Regions from separate parts of the Vibrio sp. 2132-1 genome, predicted to be linked through region 2. Evidence: predicted binding sites of a transcription regulator. Region 2 holds the regulator's gene; each other region holds the start of a gene.
The links. The regulator PurR, encoded in region 2, represses purine synthesis genes. The targets are predictions, from matches to a motif close to TNANGNAAACGTTTNCNTNA.
Positions count from the first base shown of each region.

Region 1: glyA (serine hydroxymethyltransferase) is a predicted target of PurR. The motif match lies at 2,242-2,261, and genes of this name have one in related genera.
Region 3: purE (5-(carboxyamino)imidazole ribonucleotide mutase) is a predicted target of PurR. The motif match lies at 1,738-1,757, and genes of this name have one in related genera.
Region 4: R8N47_RS13440 (formate--tetrahydrofolate ligase) is a predicted target of PurR. The motif match lies at 2,010-2,029, and genes of this name have one in related genera.

Region 1 is NZ_JAWPON010000012.1:20,260-24,478, reverse strand. It holds gene R8N47_RS14635 (winged helix-turn-helix domain-containing protein) at 1-1,277, opposite strand, end outside; gene R8N47_RS14630 (YitT family protein) at 1,368-1,970, opposite strand; gene glyA (serine hydroxymethyltransferase) at 2,318-3,568, shown strand; gene lipA (lipoyl synthase) at 3,974-4,219, opposite strand, start outside.
Region 2 is NZ_JAWPON010000013.1:80,720-84,938, forward strand. It holds gene torR (two-component system response regulator TorR) at 1-468, opposite strand, end outside; gene torD (molecular chaperone TorD) at 735-1,382, shown strand; gene purR (HTH-type transcriptional repressor PurR) at 1,851-2,855, shown strand; cyclic di-GMP riboswitch class I at 3,143-3,232, shown strand; gene R8N47_RS15735 (TfoX/Sxy family DNA transformation protein) at 3,349-3,939, shown strand; gene R8N47_RS15740 (TVP38/TMEM64 family protein) at 4,054-4,219, shown strand, end outside.
Region 3 is NZ_JAWPON010000018.1:1,013-5,231, reverse strand. It holds gene R8N47_RS18550 (5-(carboxyamino)imidazole ribonucleotide synthase) at 44-1,177, opposite strand; gene purE (5-(carboxyamino)imidazole ribonucleotide mutase) at 1,182-1,667, opposite strand; gene R8N47_RS18540 (L-threonylcarbamoyladenylate synthase) at 1,867-2,424, shown strand; gene hemF (oxygen-dependent coproporphyrinogen oxidase) at 2,472-3,389, shown strand; gene aroE (shikimate dehydrogenase) at 3,491-4,219, shown strand, end outside.
Region 4 is NZ_JAWPON010000010.1:181,778-185,996, forward strand. It holds gene R8N47_RS13430 (CreA family protein) at 1-321, shown strand, start outside; gene R8N47_RS13435 (inosine/guanosine kinase) at 555-1,859, shown strand; gene R8N47_RS13440 (formate--tetrahydrofolate ligase) at 2,096-3,844, shown strand.

The DNA.
Region 1 (4,219 bases), on a different contig from region 2:
TTCTGCTTATAAGCAATGTGAGACACAAAGGTATAAATCAGTGCGTTTTGGATGCGTGAGTCGCCATCTGGTGTCGTTAACAGAGCTTTTGCCCTGTCTAAGTTACCTAATTTGAAATGCAATAGACCTAACCAGAGGCTCAGCTCATCTGGCAAAACATCAAACGACGATTGTACTTGAGTTAAATACGCTTCCAGCTTTTGATGTTCGTGCTCGTATAAGGCGAGATGTCTTGCCGTTGTGATAGCCGCAAACTCATCAGATTGTCGGAGAGGTCGGCTAGAAAAGGCATTCTCGAATAACATTTTTTTGTGAACACCCGAAAGCTGCCACGTACTTGCCGAAGGTGCAGGCAGATTGAAGTATTGCGCGACATCCGAGTGCATTTGGAAAATATCCGATTGTAAGGAAGATAAACGCAGTGTGTACTCATTGCGAAACGCCAGCTTGCCCGTCGCAGGATAAATAAGGTTCATCTGCGCTTTCAAGATGCCCTGTTTTGCGCCGTCTTTTAACTCGATATTGAGCTCGTAGTCGCTGGTCTGCATGTTTCGTGCGCCAGGGAAATATGGCGTATGACCGATAGGATCAAGAAAGTAACTGGGAGCATCTTGGTTGGCGATGTCGGTGTATGGATATTCGACTTGTTGTTGCAGCAAGATGGCTTTGACCAGTATGCGGTATTTTCGCGCCTGAGAGCCGATTGAATCGACACGGTTGAGTAGTAGCTCGACTTTGGGAATCAGTAGTTGATGACGTGTTTGTTGTGTTGAGATTTCTTGGCGTTGCCATAACAAGCTTGCGAGCGTCACGCTACAAACTGCAAGTATGGCACACAAGCTATAAGCAAAAATCAGCTTGAAGTTCTTATTCCTCGCAACCTGAGTTGGGATAACGCGTCGATGGCTTTTCGCTGGTGGCACCAAACGAATATTGGCAGGGTTAAGAAAGTAGCCTTTGCGGGGGTAAGTGACTAAAAGCTTAGCGGCATCGTATTCGGGTAAGTACTGCTGTAGCAGGGCACGTAAGGTGCTAATGCGGTTCGTGAGCACATTCTTAGAGATGAACTTGCTCTGCCAAATGGTTTCAATAATGGTGTCAGCAGAGAGTGGGTGGCCAACGCTTGTTAACAGCAGTTCTAATAATTCAATGGTGCGAGGTTCAAGATCAATCGCGATAACATCTTGATGAAGGGTCTGTGTCTTCGGGTTATAGATCAGCTCTCCAATCGCAATATAACTGTGAGTCTGTTTAGCTTGTTGCAGAAAGTCGCGCATACCGTACCGATCTATTTGGAAATCGCGAAGTATTATATAGCGATTGGAGCGCGAAATCTTATAAATCGCGCTTCAATCATTATCAAAAATTTATGAACCGTAGGTCACGGAATAGCGGTGCGGTTTGTGGTTCATCGCTAACACGAGATTGAGTGCAAACGCCCCCAAAATTGAAAGGCCAATCACTTCTGGTGTGACAAAGAAGAATGAAGCAAACAGGATACATGCATCGATTGCCATTTGGCTTTTGCCAACTGAAATGCCAAATTTGTCTTGGATAAACAAACACAGCACGTTAAAGCCACCCAAGCTGGAGCGATGTCGGAATAGGATCAGCATACCGAGCCCCATTAAAAGCCCGCCTGCGACGGCGCAATAAACTTCATTTACCGATTCGAGCGAGATTAGCAAATAAAGATGATCGGCAAAGATAGAAACCAACGCGCCAGAAATGGCACTATTAATGGCGAAATGACGGCCGAAGCGTTTCCATGCTAGTAAGTAAAAAGGACTGTTTGCTAAAAAGTACAGCACACCAAAGGTAAAAGGTGTAAATTGGCTAATAAGCAGAGCCAATCCAGTCGTGCCTCCCGTTAGAAGGTTAGCGGATTGGAGAAAGAAAACGCCTTGAGCTACTAAAAAGGTACCCGTGAGAATCGCTATCCAGTCTTCTTTTAATGAGTGTTTTTCCATCAATGTTGCAGTCATTAGTGATAAATAAGGCGTGCATAGTAGTAAAAAGATGATCTTTTCGGTAGCTAGAGGGTAAAATTTACGGTAAACCTATGTAATTGCTGTTTTACAGGGTGTAAAGCACAAATTTGACAGGCAATAGATTGTCGTTATGCGATTGCAATGCTGGCATGGTAAACATTGCTTGTCATCATGAAAAAACTGCATGAGAAAAATTGTAAATTTCTCTTTATGACCTAAATCAAATTATGTAGAATGCGCGCCATTAGGGTGACGAAAACGTTTGCGTCGGGTCATTCAACAGTTTTTTTGCAACTTTCAGTACTAATCTGAGTCAGGAGATACAGATGCTTAAGCGTGATATGAACATCGCAGATTACGATGCGGAACTGTTCGCAGCTATCCAGGAAGAAACTCTTCGCCAGGAAGAACACATTGAACTTATCGCTTCTGAAAACTACACAAGCCCACGTGTAATGGAAGCGCAAGGTTCTCAGCTAACGAACAAATACGCTGAAGGCTACCCAGGTAAGCGTTACTACGGCGGTTGTGAGTACGTAGATAAAGCTGAAGCACTAGCAATTGAGCGTGCATGCCAACTATTTGGTTGTGAGTACGCTAACGTACAGCCTCACTCAGGTTCTCAAGCAAACAGCGCAGTTTACATGGCGCTTCTTAACCCTGGCGATACAGTTTTAGGCATGAGCCTAGCACACGGTGGTCACCTAACTCACGGTTCACCAGTAAACTTCTCGGGTAAGCACTACAACGTTATCCCTTACGGTATCGATGAAGCTGGTCAAATCAACTACGACGAGATGGAACAGCTAGCACTTGAACACAAACCTAAGATGATCATCGGTGGTTTCTCTGCTTACTCGCAAATCGTTGATTGGAAACGCATGCGTGAAATCGCTGACAAAGCAGGTGCTTACTTATTTGTTGATATGGCGCACGTAGCGGGTCTTATCGCCGCCGGTGAATACCCAACACCAGTACCGCATGCTCACGTGGTAACAACAACGACGCACAAAACACTAGCAGGTCCTCGCGGTGGTCTTATCTTGTCAAATGCTGGCGAAGATATGTACAAGAAACTGAACTCAGCAGTGTTCCCTGGTGGTCAAGGTGGCCCTCTAATGCACGTTATAGCTGGTAAAGCAGTAGCGTTCAAAGAAGCGATGGAGCCAGAGTTCAAAGCTTATCAAGCTCGCGTAGTGAAAAACGCAAAAGCAATGGTTGGTCAGTTCCAAGAACGTGGCTACAAAATCGTATCTAACGGTACAGAAAACCACTTGTTCCTTGTTGACCTAATCGACAAAGATATCACTGGTAAAGACGCAGACGCGGCACTAGGTGCAGCAAACATCACTGTAAACAAGAACTCAGTACCAAATGACCCACGCAGCCCATTCGTAACGTCTGGTATTCGTGTAGGTACGCCAGCGATCACTCGCCGTGGCTTCACTGAAGAAGATGCAAAAGAGCTAGCAAACTGGATGTGTGACGTTCTAGATAACATCGGCAACGAAGAAGTTATCGAAGCGACAAAACAGAAAGTGCTAGAAATTTGTAAGCGTCTACCAGTTTACGCCTAACATTTTTTGAAAATAACTCAGGCGAACTCGTTCTATTTCTGCGATTCGGTTTGATTATTTGATTGATGAAAGGTCCTCATTTGAGGGCCTTTTTGTTTGTCTGGCGTTTGGAATGAGATATAGCGAGAGAGTGTGATAAGGGGATGGCTACCAACACTGTCCCTTTTCAATATATCCAAACCACGTCATTCCGACGAGCCTAGGCGAGATCAGGAATCTTGTTGAGGCACACTCTTTTACTCAGAGTTTCCCTAAAAATCATCAGTATTCTGAAAACTGATTCTGAATCACGCTCGTTCCTCGCTGTTCAGAATGACAGTGGTAGAATGGCTTTTTATCATCATTTGTCAGATACAAAAAAGGTTGGCACTGAGCCAACCTTTTCTCTTCAAAACAAGCGAGAGCTTATTTAATCTCGATACCTTGAGCTTGCATATCGGCATGGTAAGAAGAGCGAACAAATGGACCACACGCTGCATGCGTGAAGCCAAGTTCTAGTGCAACTTCTTTTAGCTCGTCAAACTCTGATGGTGGAACGTAACGTTCTACTGGCAAGTGGTGACGGCTTGGCGCTAAATACTGGCCTAGAGTCAGCATCGTTACGCCGTGTGCGCGTAGATCTTTCAGTACTTCGATGATTTCTTCTTTGGT
Region 2 (4,219 bases):
GTTGCGGCTAAGTGCGCGACGTTGAATGTCGAATGTCCACTCCCCAAAGCGCACAATGTGCTCTTCACTGGTTTCATTCGCTTTCGAGCTGCCACTGCGCGCTGCTGAAATACGCCACAGCAAGTTTTTAACGCGAACTAACAGCTCTCTCAGTTCAAAAGGTTTTGTCACATAATCGTCAGCACCCATTTCTAGGCCTACGATTTTATCAATGCTATCCGTGCGTCCTGTTACTAATATGATACCAATATCCGATTGGCTACGTAACTCACGAGTAAGCATCAGGCCGTCTTCACCAGGCAGGTTAATATCCAGCATGATCAGGTCTACATCGCCCGCTTGCAAAACTTCACGCATTTCTGCGCCACTCTCTGCTTCGCTGACTTGGTAGCCCTCATTTTGGAAATATCCCGCAAGCTTACTACGAGTTACAACATCATCTTCTACGACTAATACGTGATAGCTCATTTACACCACTTTTCTGTCTTCTTATTATCCAAGACGTATTCTATTCATAACTAGTAACATTTCTAGTCATAGATACATTAAAACGCAAGATTTAGCGTTTTTATTGATTCAAAACAAGCTTGCCCATTGCTATTAATAAACGGTCATTTTTGACCATAAAACATAACAATTATAGTTACTGCTATTCATTTTAATTGATTACACTTAGGGGATATCCCTAATTGACTTTGTGATGCATGACTTGAAGCATCATTCAGGAGCCCAAAATGCAAGAAGTGAAAGCTTTTAATGAAAAACGCGCTGAAATTTACTGGTGGTTTTCGAGCTTGTTCGCAAAAGAACTAACAGAGAAAGAATTGGAAGCCTATCACAGTGTTGAAATTCGCAGTTTTCTCGCAGGTTTAGGTGAAAATGAGTCGCTAAAACCAGCCGTTGATAGCCTAGTTGATGCGCTGAATCGGTTACAAGATCGTGAAGATGCACAACTAGAGCTTGCAGCTGACTTTTGTGAACTGTTTTTGAAGACAGAAAAATACGGCGCTCTTCCTTACGCATCCATGTACATTGGTGAATCAGGTTTACTGAATGACAAGCCAGCTGAGGAAATGGAAAAGTTGATGGCTGAATTTGGCGTTCAAGTAGACGAAAACCTAAAGGAACCTGCGGATCACTTAGCCGTTGAGCTCGACTTTCTCGGGAACATGATTATCCGCTCAAACGAGCTTGAACAAGAAAAACACATGGAAGAAGCCTTCGTTAAACAAAACGACTTTATCCAGCAACAATTGATGTCTTGGTTACCTCAGTTTTCAGACAAATGTAAACAATTCGACGAATTTGGATTTTACTCGAGTGTCGCGAAACTATTAGTTGCATTTTGTAAACTAGACAGCGCCTACCTTCTTGGTGAATAATTGCCGCCTATTTTTAGGGAGCCTGCCTATCGGGCTTCCTGTATGCCTGAAAGTGACCAATTGTAAGTAACTTGGGTATAATATTCGTTTGCCTTAACTTAGCGCAAAGACGCTTGGTTATTTAGCAGTCAAAATGTGACTTCAAATACACAAATCTCTTGCTGAAAACATTGCTAGTCAGTTCACATAGGGCTAAAATGTGAGCGCAAACGATTAAATATGATTTATATGTAAACCGCTGAAATATAGCGGTTTTTGTGTTTTCTTAACAGGTTGATGGCAATTTCTCATCAGATAGAAAAAAGATAAAATTCATCGACCGATGCTGCTACGTACCCTTTTGTCGCACTTGGATCAACCGCTGCCGAGACACTTAGCGCCAATTTTATATTGCTAGGTGTGAAACCATTAGAGCATCAGGTACATCCAATACGACATATTTCAGTAGCTCGATACAGGACACCATTTATGGCCACGATAAAAGACGTTGCTCGCTTAGCCGGCGTTTCCACTACGACAGTTTCGCACGTTATCAATAAAACGCGTTTCGTTGCAGAAGCAACGCAAGAAAAAGTAATGAAAGCCGTTGACGAGCTGAATTACGCGCCAAGTGCCGTTGCACGCAGCCTAAAATGCAACTCAACTCGTACGATTGGCATGTTAGTAACTCAATCAACTAACCTATTTTTCTCAGAAGTGATTGATGGCGTTGAGAGCTACTGTTACCGCCAAGGCTATACTCTGATTTTATGTAACACAGGCGGGATTTACGAAAAACAACGCGATTACATTCGTATGCTGGCTGAAAAGCGCGTTGATGGCATCCTAGTGATGTGTTCTGACTTAACCGAAGAACTAAAAGAGATGCTTGACCGTCATGCGGACATTCCTAAAGTGGTCATGGATTGGGGCCCAGAGAGCTCACAAGCAGACAAGATCATGGATAACTCAGAAGAAGGTGGCTACATTGCAACCAAACATCTGATTGACAATGGTCATACGGATATCGCTTGTCTAAGCGGTCATTTTGAAAAGCTTGCTTGCCAAGAGCGCATTGCAGGTTTCCGTCGCGCAATGAGCGAAGCGAACCTAGCTGTAAATGAAGACTGGATCCTTGAAGGTAACTTTGAATGTGATACGGCCGTATTAGTTGCAGATAAAATTACCGCAATGGACAAGCGCCCGACGGCGGTATTCTGTTTTAACGACACAATGGCTCTAGGCCTAATGAGCCGCTTGCAACAAAACGGGATCAAAATTCCTGAAGATATTTCAGTGATCGGCTACGACAACATCGAGCTTGCGGAATACTTCTCTCCACCGCTAACGACTATCCACCAACCTAAACGTCGTGTTGGTAAAAATGCATTCGAAATTCTACTTGAGCGTATCAAAGATAAAGAACACGAAAAACGAATTTTCGAGATGCAACCTGAGCTTGTAATTCGAAATACTGTGAAAAAAATGAACTAAATTTCACTGTATTTAACCGTGTTAAATAAGCGCTCTACAGGGGCGCTTATTTTTTTGGAAAAATTAAGCATTCTCTAATACTTCACACCACTCTAATAACAATTGACTAACGTTAACTCCCTGTTTTATATAAATGTAATATATATTAAGAACTCCTTTTCAAAGGCCAATTTGCACCTTTCCATATGCAAAATAGAGCATTCAATCTATCATTTTTATTGAACCGAAATCACACTTTTAACGCTAAACCGTGATGTTAATTCAATATAAGAAGTATGCTCATTGTGTCACGCACAGGGCAAACCATTCGAAAGAGTGGGACGCAAAGCCTCCGGCCTGAACCATATTACGATATGGAAGGTAGCGGGGTTACCGATGGCAAGTGTGTAAGCAATGACTTTACTCTGTAATGACATTGTTTTTACGCATGTTTGCTACTCTCTCGGACCTGACTTTTGGTGGCGTAATATTAATTACACCGAGATAACAAAACATGGATAAACCGATACTCAAAGACTCTATGAAGCTATTTGAGGCACTTGGTAATATCAAGTCGCGCTCAATGTTTGGTGGCTTCGGACTATTCGCTGATGAAACAATGTTTGCACTAGTGGTAAACAATCAGCTTCATATCAGAGCAGACCAAAAAACTTCATCTGACTTCGAGAAACAAGGGCTAAAGCCTTACGTTTATAAAAAACGTGGCTTTCCAGTCGTTACAAAGTACTACGCTATTTCCAGCGATTTATGGGAATCAAGCGAACGCTTAATCGAAGTAGCGAATCAATCATTGAAAAAGGCAAAGCTTGAGAAAGAACAGCAAGCAAGTACAAAGCCTAACCGTTTGAAAGATTTGCCTAACTTACGACTGGCTACCGAGCGCATGCTAAAAAAAGCCGGCATCGAATCCGTAGAGAAGCTTGAAGAGGAAGGTGCGCTTAACGCCTATAAAGCGATAAGAGATACGCACTCTGCAACCGTCAACATTGAGTTGCTATGGGCACTAGAAGGGGCTATCAACGGCACTCATTGGAGTGTGGTACCTCAAGCTCGCCGAGATGAGTTGATGAACGGCCTCCAATAAAAGTCGGCCTAAAAACTATCTTGTAAAACCGCAGTCTAATCTGCGGTTTTTTTGTGAAATTTTTTCGGTTTTCCTACTGTCTTATTACATATATCCCAAATTGGAATCAAAATTATGAATAAGAAACTGATATTAGGTCTCATCCTACTAGCGGCTATCGTCTTTTTAGGTATTAACTTTGGCCAGTATTTAACCTTAGAGAATGCAAAAGCCCAACAAGAAGCACTAACTACATACATCGATCAGAATTTTGTATTCTCGGCTGCGATTTACTTTTTTA
Region 3 (4,219 bases), on a different contig from region 2:
GGTCGCATCGTGCGACCCTTTTGCTATTTATTCCGCTGCTTTTCTATGCTTGCCACTGCTTGGCAAATTCATGTACGGCAGGGAAAGCCTGTTCATCCAATACGTCTGCTAATGCACAAAGTTTACGATTAAGTTCGCCAGTGTAGTCACCACATACGTTGATGTGGCCCATCTTGCGACCCGCACGTTTTTCTTTGCCGTACCAATGAATGTGGCAACCATCCATCGCTAGCAATGCTTCTGGTAGTGTGTCTTCACCAAGAATATTAATCATCGAGGTTTCACGAACCAACTTCGTGCTACCCAAAGGCATGCCGCACACGGCGCGTAGATGATTCTCAAATTGACAGGTTTCTGCACCCTGTTGAGTCCAATGACCAGAGTTGTGTACGCGTGGTGCGATTTCATTGACTAGCAAAGTACCGTCAACATCGAAGAACTCCAGCGTTAGCACACCAACGTAATTCAAGCTGTTGGCAACGGCCGTGAACATCTGTTTTGCTTGCTCTTGCAACTCTGGTGCATCAATCGCAGTAGAAAGGCTCAATACACCATTGGTGTGGACGTTCTCTGCCAGAGGGTACACTTCAACGCTGCCATCTTTACCGCGAGCACCAACCAGTGAAACTTCGCGGTTAAAAGGGACAAATTCCTCAGCAACAATCGCTTGAGTTGGTGTTGCGGCAATGCACTCTGCCATCTCAGTCCAAATGTCGTCGACTTGAGAAGCTTCTTTTAAGCGCCATTGGCCTTTACCATCGTAGCCACCCAATGCACTTTTCAGAACCATTGGCATACCAACGTGTTCAATTGCGCGCTCAAAGTCTTCACGAGTTTCAATGACGTAGTATTTCGCGTTGCGCACGCCAGCATCATCAAGCAGTGCTTTTTCAATACGGCGATCACCACCTGCTTTGATGGCTTGCGTACTTGGTAGGAACTTGCCGCTCGCTTCGCAAACCTTGAGCACGTCATGTGGAATATGCTCGAACTCGGCAGTAATCACATCAACTTGCGTAATCGCATTTTCCAAGCCATGGCTAAGTACCTGTTGAGTTAAAGGGTGAACGACATCACCGCTGCTGACATCGTAAGCTGAAATTTGAATATTCAGTGGCGCACCAGCCAGAGACATCATACGAGCCAACTGACCCGCACCAAGAACCAGTACATGCATCTGATTAATCCTCTGCAGGGTTTGCATTTGCGAGAACTGTTTCCGTTTGCTCATTACGGAATGCTTCTACCTTCGCCATGATGTTTTCATCATGAGTGCCTAGGATTTGCGCAGCTAGGATACCGGCGTTTGCTGCGCCCGCTTCGCCAATCGCCAATGTACCAACCGCAATTCCCTTTGGCATCTGTACAATAGAAAGCAGTGAATCCATACCTTTCAGTGCACGAGACTGAACGGGAACCCCAAGCACTGGCAAACTAGTAAACGCCGCCGCCATACCAGGTAGGTGGGCTGCACCACCTGCGCCTGCGATGATAACTTTGATGCCGCGTTCTTTTGCGCCACTGGCGTAGTCAGCCAGTAATTGAGGAGTTCGGTGTGCTGACACGACTTTTGTTTCGTAAGGCACGCCAAATTGATCTAGCATGTCCGCTGCTAGTTTCATGGTTGGCCAATCGGATTTAGAACCCATGATGATACCGACTTTCATCTCAAACTCCTTTAAGCTGCAAAAATTAGGTGAGCTATAAATTTGTGCGCATTATACGGGGATTTTTATCTCAAGCAAACGTTTGCGTCTTGTTGTTGGCGCTATTGATACATTTTATAAAAAAATTGCTTTAGTGTCTGAGAATGAATATTTGTACACTTAGTGAAAACAACACAGTCAAACAAATAGGAAGTAATCGGTGGATAACTTTGAACAAGTGCTCAACGCACTCAAGCAAGGCGAAGTGATTGCCTATCCAACAGAAGGGGTTTTTGGTGTCGGATGTGATCCAGATAACCCAGAAGCAATTCAAAAGCTATTAGAGCTCAAGCAGCGTCCGGTAGAAAAAGGGCTGATTCTCATCGCTGCAAGTTACGATCAGCTCTTGCCTTATATTGATGAATCTCAGTTGACTGAAGAACAATTACAGACTGTTCATGCCACTTGGCCAGGCCCATACACTTGGATCATGCCAGCGAGCGATAAAGTATCCAACTGGGTTTCAGGGCAGTTTGATTCAATTGCGGTTCGTGTGACTGATCATCCTTTGGTGCAAAAAATGTGTAATGCATTCGGAAAGCCGTTAACCTCTACCAGCGCGAATCTTTCCGGCTTACCACCGTGTATGACCACGGAAGAAGTCGAAGAACAGTTGGGTGATAAGCTGGTCGCCATTCTTCGTGGCGAGACCAGCGGTCGTGATAAACCCAGCGAGATTCGTGACGCCAAAACTTCACAAATATTAAGACAGGGTTAACCCTGCTAGCCAGCCATCATTAGGTTTCACGTAATAGGTAATAACGTATGTCAGCGATCGATAAGCACGCCGTAAAGCAGTTCTTGATGTCACTTCAGGACTCCATTTGTCAGCAGTTAGAACAAGAAGATGGAAAGGCCGTCTTTGTCGAAGATGCATGGCAACGTGAAAAAGGAGAGCGTCTGGGTGGCGGTGGTCGCTCACGTGTTTTGCGTGATGGCCTTGTTTTCGAGCAGGGAGGCGTGAACTTCTCGCATGTGGAAGGGAAAGAAATGCCAGCATCTGCGACAGCGCATCGCCCAGAGCTAGCGGGTCGTCGTTTTGAAGCGATGGGTGTTTCTTTGGTTATTCACCCTAAAAACCCTTACGTACCGACTTCACACGCCAATGTCCGCTTCTTTATTGCAGAAAAAGATGGCGAAGACCCAATTTGGTGGTTTGGTGGTGGTTTTGACCTAACGCCGTTCTATCCATTTGAAGAAGATTGCCAATCATGGCACGACACTGCAAAACTGCTTTGTGCGCCATTTGGTGACGATGTTTACCAAGAGCATAAAGCATGGTGTGACAAATACTTCTTCCTACCACATCGTAATGAAACTCGCGGTGTTGGCGGTTTGTTCTTTGATGATCTAAACCAGTGGGAATTTGATAAGTGTTTTGCTTACATCAAAGCAGTGGGTGAAGGCTATTGCCAGGCTTACTTGCCGATCGTTTCTCGTCGTAAAGAGATCAAGTATGGTGAGCGTGAGCGTGAATTCCAACTATATCGTCGCGGCCGTTACGTAGAGTTCAACTTAGTGTATGACCGTGGCACCTTATTTGGTTTACAAAGTGGTGGGCGTACTGAGTCGATTCTGATGTCAATGCCGCCGCTCGCTCGCTGGGAGTACTGCTACGAGCCAGAAGCGGGATCGCCAGAAGCTGAACTTTACGAGCGATACCTAACGGCCCGAGAGTGGTAAGCACGGAATCTCCTTTTCTATATAGATAGATAGTGATAGGGTCATCTGTAATCAGGTGGCCCTGTTTTCTCTATATCTAAGTAAGGAACAAAGGTAAGGAAATGACCCAGCAAATCGATCGCTATGCCGTGTTTGGTAATCCTATCGGACACAGTAAGTCGCCATTCATTCACACCTTGTTTGCTCGTCAAACTAATCAATCTTTGGTGTATACCGCAGAAAGTGCACCTGTTGATGGTTTTATTGACGCGGCGAAGGTGTTTTTTGCTGAAGGTGGCAAGGGGTGCAACATCACTATGCCATTTAAAGAAGATGCTTATCAATTTGCTAGTCGATTGACAGAACGGGCTCAGTTAGCAGGCGCGGTAAATACCCTCAAGAAGTTAGACGATGGTGAAATCATCGGTGACAACACTGATGGTGCAGGTTTAGTGCAAGATCTGCTTCAGCATCAGGTTGTATTGGAAGGCGCGCGAATCCTAATTATTGGCGCTGGTGGTGCCGCTCGTGGTGTTATTAAGCCACTACTTGATCAAAAGCCGACCTCTTTAACCATTACCAACCGTACCTTTAGTAAAGCACAGGAGCTTGCAGAGCTGTTTGTCTCTCACGGTCCTATCCTCGCCAAAGAGATGGCAAGTATTGATGAAGAGTATGATGTCATCATTAACTCCACATCCGCTTCTCTAAGTGGTGAACTGCCGACTATTTCATCCTCCATCTTTGCCGCTAACAGTACAAGCTATGACATGATTTATGGCAAAGGGGTGACGAGCTTTAACTTATGGGCAAAAGATAATGGCGCCGCTCATGCGTATGATGGTCTTGGA
Region 4 (4,219 bases), on a different contig from region 2:
CACATCGCCTCTATCGAAGCGGATTTCAGCTTAGCAGATCCAAGTGATAGCTCAATATCATGTCGTCAGACTGGCGAAATCACACCGGAAATGATTGCAAAAATAGATAAGAGTAAGTCCGGTGAAATTGTATTTAAGAAGTCAAAAAGCATTTTCTTCAAAACAATGAAGGTTCGCCGTATTTATGATGCCGATAACCAAACCTTACTCTACTTGTCTTATACAACAAAAGAGACCGATGGTAGTTTTAAGCATAGCCTTTCGACAGTCCCACTTTGGGGTACCAAGGCTTACGTTGAGCCAACTGAAGTGAAAAAGTAACGCGGGTAAATTTAGTTAGCGCGGAGCAGGCTCTTTCCGGGCGCTGCTGAGCAACAAGTTTAAAAAACAACCCATTGCAATACGACAAGCGTCATAAATTGCAGCTGCTTTGGTTGCTATTTACTCAGCTCGCTGATTTTTTCAGCGAGCAGACTTCTTTGTAATAAATCGCCACGATTTTCATTTTTTTGTGATACAATCCCGCCTCTTTTTTTTCTCACTCAAGAACAAGCATGAAGTTTCCTGGTCAGCGTAAATCTAAACACTACTTCCCAACTCACGCTCGAGATCCATTAGTAAACCAAATCCGACAGGCACCTAAGCTATATCGCCCAACTATTGTTGGTGTCGGTCAAACCATTGTAGATATCGAAGCACGTGTAGATGACGCGTTTTTAGAGAAATACAACCTGAGTAAAGGACATTCGCTCGTTCTTGAAGAAAGCAAAGCAGATGCTCTTTACGAAGAACTGGTTGAGCAAGGCCTGATCACACACCAATACCCAGGTGACACGATTGGCAATACTCTTCACAACTACTCAGTTTTAGCCGATAGCAAATCCGTTTTGCTCGGTGTGATGTCTAAGAACATTCAAGTCGGTTCTTTTGCTTACCGCTACCTTTGCCGTACGTCTTCACGCATGAACCTTAACCATTTACAAACGGTAGATGGCCCTATTGGTCGCTGCTACACCCTAATTTCTCAAGACGGTGAGCGTACATTTGCTATCAACGAAGGTCATATGAATCAACTACTTCCGGAAAGCATTCCTGAAGAGATCTTTGAGAAAGCATCAGCCCTGGTTGTTTCTTCTTACCTAATGCGTGGTAAAGAAGAAGATCCAATGCCTAAAGCGGTACAAAGAGCGATCGACTTTGCTAAGAAGCACGATGTCCCTGTTGTACTTACGTTAGGGACGAAGTACGTTATCGAAGGTAACGCACAGTGGTGGCAAGAATACATTCGCGAAAACATTTCTGTTGTCGCTATGAATGAAGAAGAAGGTGCGGCGCTAACAGGTGAAACAGAGCCGCTAGCAGCTGCTGATAAAGCACTTGAGTGGGTTGATCTCGTACTGTGTACGGCAGGACCAAATGGTCTGTACATGGCTGGTTACACCGACGAGAAAGTAAAACGAGAAACCACACACGACATCCTTGAAAGCTCCCTCGAAGCCTTTAACCAGTACGAGTTTAGTCGTGCGATGCGTAAAGAAGACTGTCAAAACCCAATGAAGGTCTACTCTCACATCGGCCCTTACCTTGGTGGACCATTAGAGATTAAGAACACTAATGGTGCAGGTGATGCAGCCCTTTCAGCCTTACTGCATGACATGGCAGCAAACTCTTTCCACCAAAAAGAAGTGCCTAACTCAGAAAAGCACGAAGTACGATGCTTAACCTACTCCTCTCTTTCTCAGATTTGTAAATACGCAAACCGAGTAAGCTATGAAGTGTTGACGCAGCACTCTCCTCGCCTATCGCGAGCGCTTCCTGAACGAGAAGATAGCTTAGAAGAGACTTATTGGGATCGTTAAAACGACAGCTTTAAAGCTAAAAATATATCAAGGTCACCATTTGGTGGCCTTTTTGTTTTTATCTAACACTATAACGAGTAGATTTCGTTAGTATGTCGCACAATACGAAGCAGTAAACTCTTTACAAGCCTAACCGAAACAGTACCATCACCAAGCAGACCTTTGCCTCACAATAATACTCGTTATAACTCAGGTAGTTTTTCAACGCTACCCGTGTGCCACTTTGGGGATTCTCCATGCAGTCAGATATCGAAATTTGCCGAAACACACCACTTTTTTCTATTGATGTTATCGCGGAAAAAGTAGGACTATTGCCCGAAGAGTATGACACTCACGGGAAGCACAAAGCCAAAGTCCACACAAAATGTTTGGAACGACTCAAAGCAAATGATGACGGTAAACTTGTACTCGTCACTGCGATCACGCCGACTCCTCTTGGCGAAGGAAAAACCGTTACGACGATAGGACTGGCGCAAGGTTTAGCAAAGCTTAATCAATCTGTTATTGCATGTATAAGGCAACCTTCGATGGGACCCGTCTTCGGTATTAAAGGTGGCGCAGCGGGCGGTGGTTATTCTCAAGTAGCTCCAATGGAAGAGTTAAACTTACACCTTACTGGTGACATTCACGCAGTGACAGCGGCGCACAACCTTGCTTCAGCCGCTCTTGACGCTCGCTTGTTCCATGAGCAACGCGAGGGTTATGATGCCTTTGAATCACGCACCGGGTTAAGAGCACTTAAAATCGACACGGCCAGTATTACTTGGAAACGAGTGATGGACCATAATGATCGTGCACTACGTAAAGTCAAAATTGGCCTCAATGATGCAGGAAAAACCATCAATGGTTTCGAGCGTGACGAAGGGTTCGATATTTCAGCTGCTTCCGAGTTAATGGCTATCATTGCACTAGCCAAAGATTTAAAAGATTTACGTCAACGTATCGGGAAAATTGTCGTAGCGTACGATTTGAACGGAAACCCCGTCACTACGGAAGATCTACAAGTTGCAGGAGCAATGGCAGTAACACTAAAAGAGGCGATTGCACCAACACTGATGCAAACTCTAGAAGGTGTTCCTACGTTGATCCATGCAGGTCCATTTGCAAACATCGCCCATGGAAATTCATCCATTATCGCGGACGATATTGCGCTAAAACTGTCAGGTTACACGGTAACTGAAGCCGGTTTTGGTTCGGATATGGGATTTGAGAAAGCGTGTAACATTAAAGCTGCTGCCGCCAACAAAGCCCCAGACTGTGTAGTGATCGTAGCAACATTACGCGGCCTCAAAGCGAATTCCGGACACTACGATTTACGGCCAGGTATGGCTATTCCAGATTCCATTTTTAATCCGGACCAAGCAGCATTGGAGGCTGGGTTTGAAAATTTAAAATGGCACATAAATAACGTTCATAAATACGGTTTACCTGCTGTCGTTGCCATTAACCAGTTTCCACAAGATTGTGTGAAAGAGCTTAAAGCTCTTGAAGATCTAATTCACCAATTTAATCCCGAAGTTAAAGTAGCCATCAGCACCGCTTTTTCGCAAGGCGGACAAGGCGCAACGGAACTAGCTCAACATGTTATTGATGCGTGTAACACGCCTGTAGAGTTTTGTCCGTTATACAACAAAGAGCAATCATTACTCGAAAAGCTCATGGCAGTATGTGAAGCGGGCTATGGAGCAACCAATATAGAAATGACTCCTATCGCGACTGAACAGCTCAAACATTTTGAGCAATTAGGCTTTAACAACTTAGCGGTTTGCATCGCGAAGACACCACTATCGATAACCACAGACTCCGCAGTCAAAGGCGCACCAACTGGTTTTACCGTCCCAATCCGCGAGCTGCGCTTGTGTGCGGGCGCAGGATTCGTTTATGCATTATCTGCTACCGTGATGACGATGCCAGGCTTACCTGATAAACCCGCATTTATGAATTTAGATCTTGATGATGAAGGAAATATCGTCGGTCTCTCTTAGTGCAGTGATAACGTATCGCTATCAGTGAAGTGAGCATATTCATTGAGTGAGTGGTCTACTTACCTATCCACTCACTCTCAACAACTGTGAAAAGAGTTATCTCAGGCCTTCTACTCTTGAATCGTTGATACAAAGCTCTCCTGCCTTACATCAACGCGCCTGTTTTACACCTTTAGAGTTAAGACGCTAACCCTAAGCCTTGTTTAGCCATAGTTATTAAGCTAGAAAACCCTATTTATCTTCTTGTTTTGTCGCCACTTTACATTGTAAATCCATACTTGTTGACTTCTCCTTTCTACAATTTTGCGCCAATTTGATGCACGGGTTATTTAGCACTTCACTAATATGGTGCAGTTGTCTTACAGTGAAATTTTA